DNA from 2 places in the Marinomonas sp. NPDC078689 genome. Region 1 is predicted to be linked to the other one. Evidence: predicted binding sites of a transcription regulator. Region 1 holds the regulator's gene; the other holds the start of a gene.
What was found. The regulator sigma-54, encoded in region 1, starts transcription at its own class of promoters, with help from an activator protein. The targets are predictions, from matches to a motif close to TGGCACNNNNNTTGCTNT.

Region 1 (4,836 bases):
CCAATATCAACGCAAAAGAATACGATGAAACTGGCATGCTGCAAGAAACACTGACCGCCACACAGGCGCTACATTACAGTCAAAACTCTCGCACTTTACTAGACAATCCCACCGTAAGACGACACCAAAACGCTGGGCTCTGGCATGCCAAAGGAAAAAAAGGAATAATAGAGGATGGCAGTCATGATATCCTGTTAACCGATGACGCTGTTGCCGTTAAGCAGTCTGTAGATTCACCCGACATCATTCTTAACGCCGACAACATTCATTATTTAGACAGTAATCAGTCATTAACAAGCAGCGGTCACGCCACCTTGCATTCGACACAAGGCAAGACAACGGCAAAAACCATCGTTACTTACATTAATTCAGAAGAAGTCGTCATGACAGGATCCGTACGAGGACAGTATGAAACAACTCATTAATTTCAGCGCACTCTTGGCCAGCTTAATCATTAGCCAACAAGTCCTTGCTCTGCCTGATGACTTAAGTCAGCCACTAACAATACAGTCGAACGAAGCCTTTTTAGACCAAAAAACAGGTGAAGCGACCTACAAGGGCGATGTCTTTGTGAAACAGGGAACCATTGAGATACAAGCTCAATACCTGAAGGTCACAACCGACCCTAAAACTCGTAAATTCAGCAAACTGGTTGCCACAGGCGGACCGGCAAAATTCAGTCAGCAAATCGACTGGAGCGGCAATATGATGATCAGTCGAGGGGATAAAATAGACTATCAAGTCACCACGTCAAAATTGGAAATCTTTGGCAATGGCTACCTCAACAAGATGGACGACAAGATCACCGCCGATTACATCCTCTACCACATAGACACCGGCACCTTTAACGCCCAGAAAAAAGGCACAGGGCGCGTATCTATGACATTACAACCAGCAGACAACGAAAAAGAAGGCAAAAAGAAATAGATGGCCCTTTTAGAAGCAAAAAACCTGGCGAAGAGCTACAAAAAAAGACAAGTCGTTAAAGACGTCTCTCTTTCTGTAGAATCCGGTCAAGCCGTTGGCTTGCTCGGCCCAAATGGCGCAGGCAAAACGACCTGCTTCTATATGATAGTTGGCATGGTCGCGAATGACGCCGGCGGCATCTTCATCGACGGGCAAGACATCACCAAAAACGCCATGCATACGCGGGCGCAAAAAGGCATTGGCTACTTACCACAAGAAGCCTCTATTTTTAGAAAAATGTCCGTTGAAGACAATATTTACGCCATTTTAGAAACGCGCAAAGAGCTGTCAAAAGAACAAAAGAAAGAAAGACTAGAAGGCCTGTTAAACGAGTTTCATGTCACCCACATTCGCAGCAACTTAGGCATGGCACTCTCTGGCGGCGAACGTCGTCGCGTGGAAATAGCGCGTGCGCTTGCCATGAACCCCAAGTTCATCCTATTGGATGAACCTTTTGCTGGGGTTGACCCCATCTCGGTTGGCGACATTAAACTGATCATAAAACACCTGCAAGAAAGCGGCATTGGTGTTTTGATTACCGATCACAACGTACGCGAAACATTAGACATTTGCGACAAAGCCTATATCGTAGGCAATGGGAAAATAATCGCCTCAGGTGATGCTGATACCGTGATCAACAATGAGCAAGTAAAAAAGGTTTATTTAGGGGACGACTTCCGTCTATAGCCTCTTATCTTTGCAGCCGAAAGGGAGTAGTATGCATAACTCGTTCCAATTTCCTCTTATTAGAAGTGTTTCTTTATGAAGCAGTCTCTGCAATTAAAAATCGGTCAACAACTGACCATGACTCCCCAGCTGCAACAAGCCATTCGGTTGCTGCAGCTTTCTACGTTAGACCTGAAACAGGAAATCCATGAGTTTCTAGAATCCAATCCGCTTTTAGAAATTGATGATGAAGATTTTTCCCATTCAGAAGCGCCAACGAGAGAACAGGAAGAGGCAGCCAGTAAAAAAACCGAGGCGAACGCCAGTGAAGAAGCCCGCGTTGAGTCCGAGTGGACCGACAGTATTCCAGCAGAGCTCTCCATTGACAGCAATTGGGACGATACTTACCAAAATTCTGCCGCAGCAAGCGTCGGCTCCAGCAATAATTATGAAGGCGACAGTGACTACGAAAGTCGCAACGCCCCTGCTGAAAGCATTCAAGATCACTTGATCTGGCAACTTAACCTAACGCACATGTCAGATCGCGACATTGAAATCGCTTACGCCATCATTGAATGCGTGCAATCAGACGGCTATCTCAGTATTACGCCTGAAGATATTTGGGAATCGCTAACCAGCGAACTTGAAGATCTTGAGCTCGACGAAGTCATGGCAGTGCAACACAGACTACAACGCTTTGATCCTGCTGGCGCCTGTTCAACCGACTTACGCGATTGCCTATTAGTGCAATTAGAAGCCTTTCGCGACCACCCTCTTTATAAGAGTACCTACAACCTAGTCGATAACCATCTGGCTTTACTAGGCAACCGTGATTTTGCTCAATTAAGTCGCAAAACAAAGCTCAAAGAAGAGTCATTGAAGGAAGTGGTCGATCTGATTCAACAACTCAACCCACGACCAGGCTCTATTATTGATGCCGATGATACGGATTATGTTATTCCAGATGTCTCTGTCAAAAAGTGCAATGGGGTTTGGCAAGTTGAGCTAAATAACGACGCGTTACCGCCCGTCAAGATCAACGAAACTTATTCTGCGATGGCCGCAACAGCCTCCACCTCAGAAGACGTCACCTACATCAAAAACTCCTTGCAAGAAGCCAAGTGGTTTATGAAAAGCCTACAAAGCCGCAACGAGACCCTACTCAAAGTGGCCAGCTGTATCGTAAATCGCCAAATCGACTTCTTTGAACTTGGTGAAGAAGCCATGAAACCCATGGTACTTCACGATGTCGCGGAAGAAGTCGGCATGCACGAGTCCACCATTTCGCGTGTGACGACACAAAAGTACATGCACACACCAAAAGGTATTTTCGAGCTGAAGTACTTCTTCTCAAGCCACGTTAATACCGCTTCTGGTGGCGAATGCTCTTCGACAGCAATCAGAGCCATGATCAAAAAATTGGTGGTAGAAGAACCCGCCAAAAAGCCCTTGAGTGACAACAAGCTAGCCACTATTTTAGCGGACCAAGGCATACAAGTAGCACGACGAACTGTTGCAAAGTACCGTGAGGCAATGAACATTCCTCCTTCTAATGAACGAAAACGATTGATTTAATACGGACAACTACTTCTTATGCCATTAAAATCATTAATAAAAGCAGACCTTGTCTTTGCAAAACAAGACGTTGTGAGCAAAAAACGCATTCTTGAAAGCGTTGCCGATGTGGCTGCAAATCGTCTCCATTGTGACAAAGAAGCAATCTACGAAGCTTTACTTGGACGCGAAAAGCTAGGCAGCACCGGCATTGGTAATGGCATTGCCATTCCTCATTGTCGCCTAGAAAGCGCCAATCACACCGCTGTCGTTATTTTGTCGCTGCAATCTGCCATTGACTTTGATGCGGTCGACAGAAAACCAATCGATTTAGTTTTTGCGTTAATTGTGCCACCACAAGAATGTGACGCACACTTATCCACGCTGGCGGAAATTGCTGAACTGGCACAATCAGAAAAAGTGTTAAACACATTAAGAGAGGCCGAAACAAATGACGCCCTCTTTATTGCACTAGATTCATTACTATAAAGGAAAGAGTATGTTGGAAGAGTCTATCACCATCATTAACAAACTTGGCCTTCATGCGCGCGCAGCTGGCAAACTGGTAGAAACAACGTCTCGTTTCTCTTCTGACATCACCATTGAAAAAGATGGCCGCAACGTTGATGGTAAAAGCATCATGGCAATGATGATGTTGGCGGCTGGCAAAGGCACAGAGATCAAAATTAAAACCAACGGGGAAGATGAAGAGGAAGCCATCAAAGCGGTTATCACCTTGATCAATGATCGCTTCGGCGAAGACGAGTAAGGATCGCCATGCCAGAACAAACCACCTTAGCCCACCTTCAAACGGTCACCGACTCCCTTGAGTCCGGTGCCACCATGCAGATCCGTTATCTCCTTAACGGTGCACTACCTGCTCAAGATGTTGCCCGTTTACTGGAATCTTCCCCACCAAAAGAACGTAAATTACTTTGGGACCTAATCGATTCCAAAAATGAAGGGGATGTTCTTCAATACCTAAGCGAAGACATTGGCGTTCAATTCATGCGCAACATGAATACTGAGCGTCTCGTAGCCGTTTCCGAACACTTTGAAAGCGATGACCTTGCCGACCTTTTACAACACCTTCCAGAAACCGTTGTAAAAGAAGTACTGGCTTCCATGTCAAGCCAAGACAGGTTACGAGTAGAAGCCCTACTGAGCTACTCAGAAGACTCTGCTGGCGGCTTGATGAATACGGACACCATTACCATACGTCCGAACATCACAGTAGACATCGTTTTCCGCTACCTTCGTCGCCACAACAAACTTCCAGACATGACGGATAACCTACTGGTTGTTAGTCGCTCTGATCGACTGCTTGGCTCGCTGCCTCTCACCAAACTCTTGGTAGCCGATGTGAACGCCACCGTGCGCGACATCATGGAAACCGACAACACAGTGATAGACGCAGAAACGCCTGCCAGCGAAGTGGCACAACTGTTTGAAAAAATGGATCTGGTCTCGGCACCGGTTATTGACAGCAAAACCAGAAAATTATTAGGCCGCATCACCATTGATGACGTGGTCGATGTTATCCGCGATGAAGCGGAGCACTCCATGCTCAGCATGGCAGGCCTAGACGATGATGAAGACACCTTCTCCCCCATCTTAAAAACCACCAGACGACGCGCCGTTTGGCTAGGC
Region 2 (4,836 bases), 170 kb from region 1:
GGCGATTGGCGCGACAGTTGTCTATATGTTCGACTTTTTATTACGCACATTACGGGCGTACTTTATTGATATTGCAGGGAAAAAATCGGACATTCTGATATCAGCTTCGATTTTTTCTAAAGTAAACAATATTACCATGGCGTCTCGTCCTCAATCGGTTGGGGCGTTTGCTAAAAATCTGCAAGAATTTGAAAGTATACGAGATTTTATTACCTCGGCTTCCATTACTACATTAGTAGACATTCCTTTTATGTTTCTAATTGTGGGCGTGATTTGGTTGATTGGTGGCCCGGTTGGCTACATACCTATTATCACCATCTTCTTGATTCTTATGTACAGCGTGATAATCCAAATACCGCTGCGTCGTTCAATTGAAGAAAGCCAAAAAACGGCTTCGCAAAAGAATGCGGTACTGATTGAAAGTTTGTATAACGCCGAGAGCGTTAAATTGAACAACGCAGAAGGTGTGTTGCAGCAGAAATGGGAAAATGCCGTTGGGAACATTGCGGATTGGGGGGTAAAAACCCGTCAATTGGCGCAATCTTGTTCGTCTTTTGCCGCGATGGCACAGCAACTGACGACGGTTGTAATCGTCATCGTCGGTGTGTATCAGATTTCTGAGGGCAATATGAGCATGGGGGCGCTGGTGGCGTCTGTTATGTTAACCGGTCGTGCTCTTGGGCCTATGGCGCAAGTGGCCGGATTAGCCACTCGTTATAATCAAGCTAAGTCCGCCTTTACTGCGTTAAACGAAATCATGAGTTCTCCAGTCGAGAATCCAGATGATGTGAAGTTTGTTCACCGTCCAAAATTTGAAGGGGGGTTTCAGTTTGATGCCGTCAGTTTTGCTTACCCTGAGCAAGAACAAGCGGCAATCAGTGCGATTAACATCAACATCAAGCCGGGTGAAAAGGTGGGGATTATTGGCCGGATCGGTTCTGGTAAATCAACGCTTGGTAAGTTAATGACTGGGCTTTATACGCCAATGGATGGCGCGGTTCGTGTCGATGGTGTGGATGTTCGCCAGGTTAATCCAACAGACTTACGTCGTAATGTTGGCTCCGTATCGCAAGATGTGACCCTGTTTTATGGTTCCATACGCGACAACATTGTCATGGGTGTTCCTTACATGGAAGACGAAGCCATTTTGCGCGCCGCTGAGCTGTCAGGCGTGTCTGAGTTTGCGAACCGCAAACCCAGTGGTTTAGACAGTATTGTTGGTGAGCGTGGCATGCAATTATCCGGTGGTCAGCGTCAGAGTATTGCCATCGCACGTGCCTTGTTATTCGATCCGCCGATTTTGATTTTAGATGAGCCGACGGCTTCTATGGACAACACCACTGAGACAAGAATGAAGCGTCGTTTGATGAATGTTGTTAAAGACAAAACCTTGATACTGATCACTCATAAAGCGTCAATGTTGGACATGGTTGATCGAATTATTGTGATGGATAACGGTCGATTAATTGCAGATGGTCCAAAAGCGCAGGTTCATGAGGCGCTTCGACAAGGCAAGCTTAAGGTTAGTTAGCATGACAAAAAAATCGAATAAGATCTCACAAAGTGATTTGGGTTTTTTGAACGATAAAAACTCAGCACTGATGTTAAAAACCCCGCGTGGTGGCCGCATCATTCTATGGGTTATTTTTATCTTTGTGGTGGCCGCCGTTATCTGGGCCGACAACACGGATTTTGATGAAATAACCGTCGGGGAAGGCAAGGTTATTCCTTCTAGCCAAGTTCAACAGATTCAGAACTTGGAAGGGGGTATCCTCAAAGAAATCAATACTCGTGTAGGCCAGACGGTTGAACGCGGTCAAATCCTGATGACGATAGAAAACACCGAAGCGGTTTCGTCTCTTAGAGAGCAAGAAGCGGAGTCGGTCAATTTACGAGCCCGCGCCACTCGCTTACAAGCGGAAGCATTAGGCAAAGAACCCAATTTTGATTCTGAAATGAGAGCCCTGCACCCGGATGTGGTTAGTCGAGAGATGGAGCTGTATAAAAACCGGGCGGCATCACTGCGCAGTAATCAACTTGTCTTCGATCAACAGGTGGCGCAAAAACAACAAGAAATAGTTGAGCAGAAAGCCAAATTAAGTAACCTACAGCGTAGCTTTGAATTATCAACAGAAGAGTTGAATTTAACGCGTCCGGCTTTTGAGCAAGGGGCGGTGTCGCGTGTTGAGTTGCTGCAACTAGAAAGGCAGGTGAACCAACTTAAAGGGGATTTGGATGCGACTAAGTTGGCGCTACCCAGAGCGAGATCCGCTTTAAAAGAAGCGGAAAACAAGTTGAACGAGAGCACGACAAAGTTCCGCGCTGATGCGCAAGAGGATTTGACCAAAGTGCGCAGCAAGCTGGATCAGCTTCGTGAAGCCAATGTCTCCTTGCAAGATAAGGTATCTCGGACTCAAGTAAGGTCGCCTGTTAAAGGCATCGTGAAGCAGTTGCAGATTAACACCGTTGGGGGTGTTATCACGCCTGGTATGAATCTGCTGGAAATTGTTCCGATCGAAGACTCTTTATTAATAGAAGCAAAAGTAAGGCCTAAGGATATTGGCTTTATTAAACCTGGATTGCATGCGGTGGTGAAACTGACCGCGTATGACTTCTCTGTGTATGGTGGATTACAGGCGACGGTTGAAAATATCAGTGCCGATACCATAGTAGATGAAGAGGGGGAAAGTTTTTATCTAGTGCGAGTGAGAACAGACCGTAATTACTTGGGCAGTGACCAGCAAAATCTGCCTATTATTCCTGGTATGCAGGCGACAGTCGATGTCATCACAGGGAAGAAAACCTTGTTGGATTATTTGTTAAAACCGATTATCAAAGCCAAGCAAAATGCCTTGCATGAGAGATGATACAAAAGAGTACTGTGTTAGAAGAAAGAGTAACAAATTTTCACAGTCTGCTTTTTACATCGAAAGTAGAATGAATAGCAACAACAGAAGTAGGTGAGGGACGCTTTGAATATTTTGTGCTGGAATACGGATGACACTGTATGGAATCATTGGGAAAAAGTAGTAAAAAAAGAGACTGTGCTGACTCGCGTTCTCGATATGCAAGAGGTTCAATCTCATCTTGATGGAAAAGAAGAGGGCGATTTCCAATACCTTTTTGTGTTTTTAGAAGATGAGAATTTTTCCAAAAAAGTAGAAGATGTGGCGTTATTACGCCGTGCTTATCCGTCGATCAAAATAGTCGTCTTTCCTAATCAGCCGAGTCAGAATGCGGCATTAAGATTGCTTTCTCTTGGGGTTAGTGGGCAATGCTCACCTTATATTGCAAAAGAGCAGCTCGCCCTAGCCTTGTCAGTGATTGATGCTGGTGAAATATGGGGTGGTAAGCAGTTTATTCAAAATTTAATCGCCCAATCGCTACCTCAAGCGCAACAAGTTGAAGATACTGAGTTGCTCATGACGCTGTCCGAACGAGAGCAAGATGTGGTGCGTTTTATTGCCCACGGGCTCTCAAATAGGCAAATAGCTTATGAAATGGACATCACAGAAAGAACGGTAAAATCTCACCTTACCGCCATATTTAAAAAAACTCAGACCAAAGATCGCCTTTCGTTGGCTCTTTTGGTGCAAGGCTCGTCTTTTACGCACTAAGATATTCCCTGTTGAACCATTGTATTATGTTAGCTGCACCGTCCGCGGCTAACGTATTTAATTCCATACAAAAAAACACCCTTCTCCAGCTTTGTTGCCAGTAGGCTTCTGCACACTGACGATTTGATTTAGCCTTTTCCTGTCTCATTATGGCGCACTTATTGCTTCATTAAGGTGTTTATAGCTGTTTTCGAGAGACTGCACATGACCCCCCCAGCCAAAGAATTGACTGTCATGCTTGTTGATAATGAGCCAGCCCGAGCGGCCATCGTAGAACAAGCTATGTTAGACAGCGGTTATCGAGTGATTCGGCGTCTTGAGAACGCGCGAAATTTGACCCAAGCCGTAACGGAAAGTCAGCCAGATATGGTGATTATTGATATTGAGTCGCCAGACAGAGATATGTTGGAGAATATGTCTCGCTTAACCAAAGACAACCCCAGACCGATTGTGATGTTCGCTGAAGAAGATGACTCCAAATACGTTGAAGCCGCGATCCGAGCAGGGGTGAGCGCTTATGTGGTAGATGGTGTGCAAAGTGGCAGTGTCAAAGCCTTGTTGCAAGTGGCCATTGCGCGTTTTCGGGAATTTCAGGCGCTCCGCTTGGAGCTGGACTCGGTGAAAAGTCAGCTTGAGGATAGAAAAGTCATAGAGAAGGCAAAAGGTCTAATTATGAAGCATCAAGCTTGTGATGAACCTGCGGCTTACCAAGCCCTAAGAAAGTTAGCCATGGATCGAAGTCAGCGCATGATCGATGTGGCAAGAAACGTCATCTCTGTCATGGAATTATTGGGGGAAGCAAAATGAGCGTGTTTGGTTCTAGCAAAGTGATAACGCACAGCGAGCCGGTCCGAGTCGGCTTTATTCCTTTAATTGATTGTGCGCCTTTTGTTGTTGCTCATGAAAAAGGCTTTTTTTCAGCTGAAGGGGTTCAAGTAACCCTGTCCAAAGAAGCCTCATGGGCGAGCATTAGAGATAAGGTTGCGTTTAATGTATTGGATGGGGCGCATATGCTGGCGTCATTACCGATAGCGGCAAGTTTGGGCATTGGGACCGTTAAAACGGCGATGGAAACCAGTTTTACAGTAAGTCACAACGGCAATGCGATTACCGTCAGCAATGCCTTGTATCAAAAACTGCTTAGCAACAGCAATGGTCCTGAAGATATCCGCTCAGGCGCGGCCTTAAAGCGCTTATTAGATAAAAAAGAGCCAACCGA

Region 2: ACIGBN_RS04270 (ANTAR domain-containing response regulator) is a predicted target of sigma-54. The motif match lies at 3,768-3,785, and genes of this name have one in related genera.

What each region holds. Positions count from the first base shown of each region.
Region 1 is NZ_JBITUJ010000002.1:80,063-84,898, forward strand. Features, by position in the region: gene lptC (LPS export ABC transporter periplasmic protein LptC) at 1-425, shown strand, start outside; gene lptA (lipopolysaccharide transport periplasmic protein LptA) at 409-927, shown strand; gene lptB (LPS export ABC transporter ATP-binding protein) at 928-1,653, shown strand; gene ACIGBN_RS03540 (RNA polymerase factor sigma-54) at 1,729-3,207, shown strand; gene ACIGBN_RS03545 (PTS sugar transporter subunit IIA) at 3,226-3,675, shown strand; gene ACIGBN_RS03550 (HPr family phosphocarrier protein) at 3,686-3,955, shown strand; gene mgtE (magnesium transporter) at 3,964-4,836, shown strand, end outside.
Region 2 is NZ_JBITUJ010000002.1:245,098-249,933, reverse strand. Features, by position in the region: gene ACIGBN_RS04285 (type I secretion system permease/ATPase) at 1-1,531, shown strand, start outside; gene ACIGBN_RS04280 (HlyD family type I secretion periplasmic adaptor subunit) at 1,533-2,867, shown strand; gene ACIGBN_RS04275 (response regulator transcription factor) at 2,973-3,617, shown strand; gene ACIGBN_RS04270 (ANTAR domain-containing response regulator) at 3,822-4,424, shown strand; gene ACIGBN_RS04265 (CmpA/NrtA family ABC transporter substrate-binding protein) at 4,421-4,836, shown strand, end outside.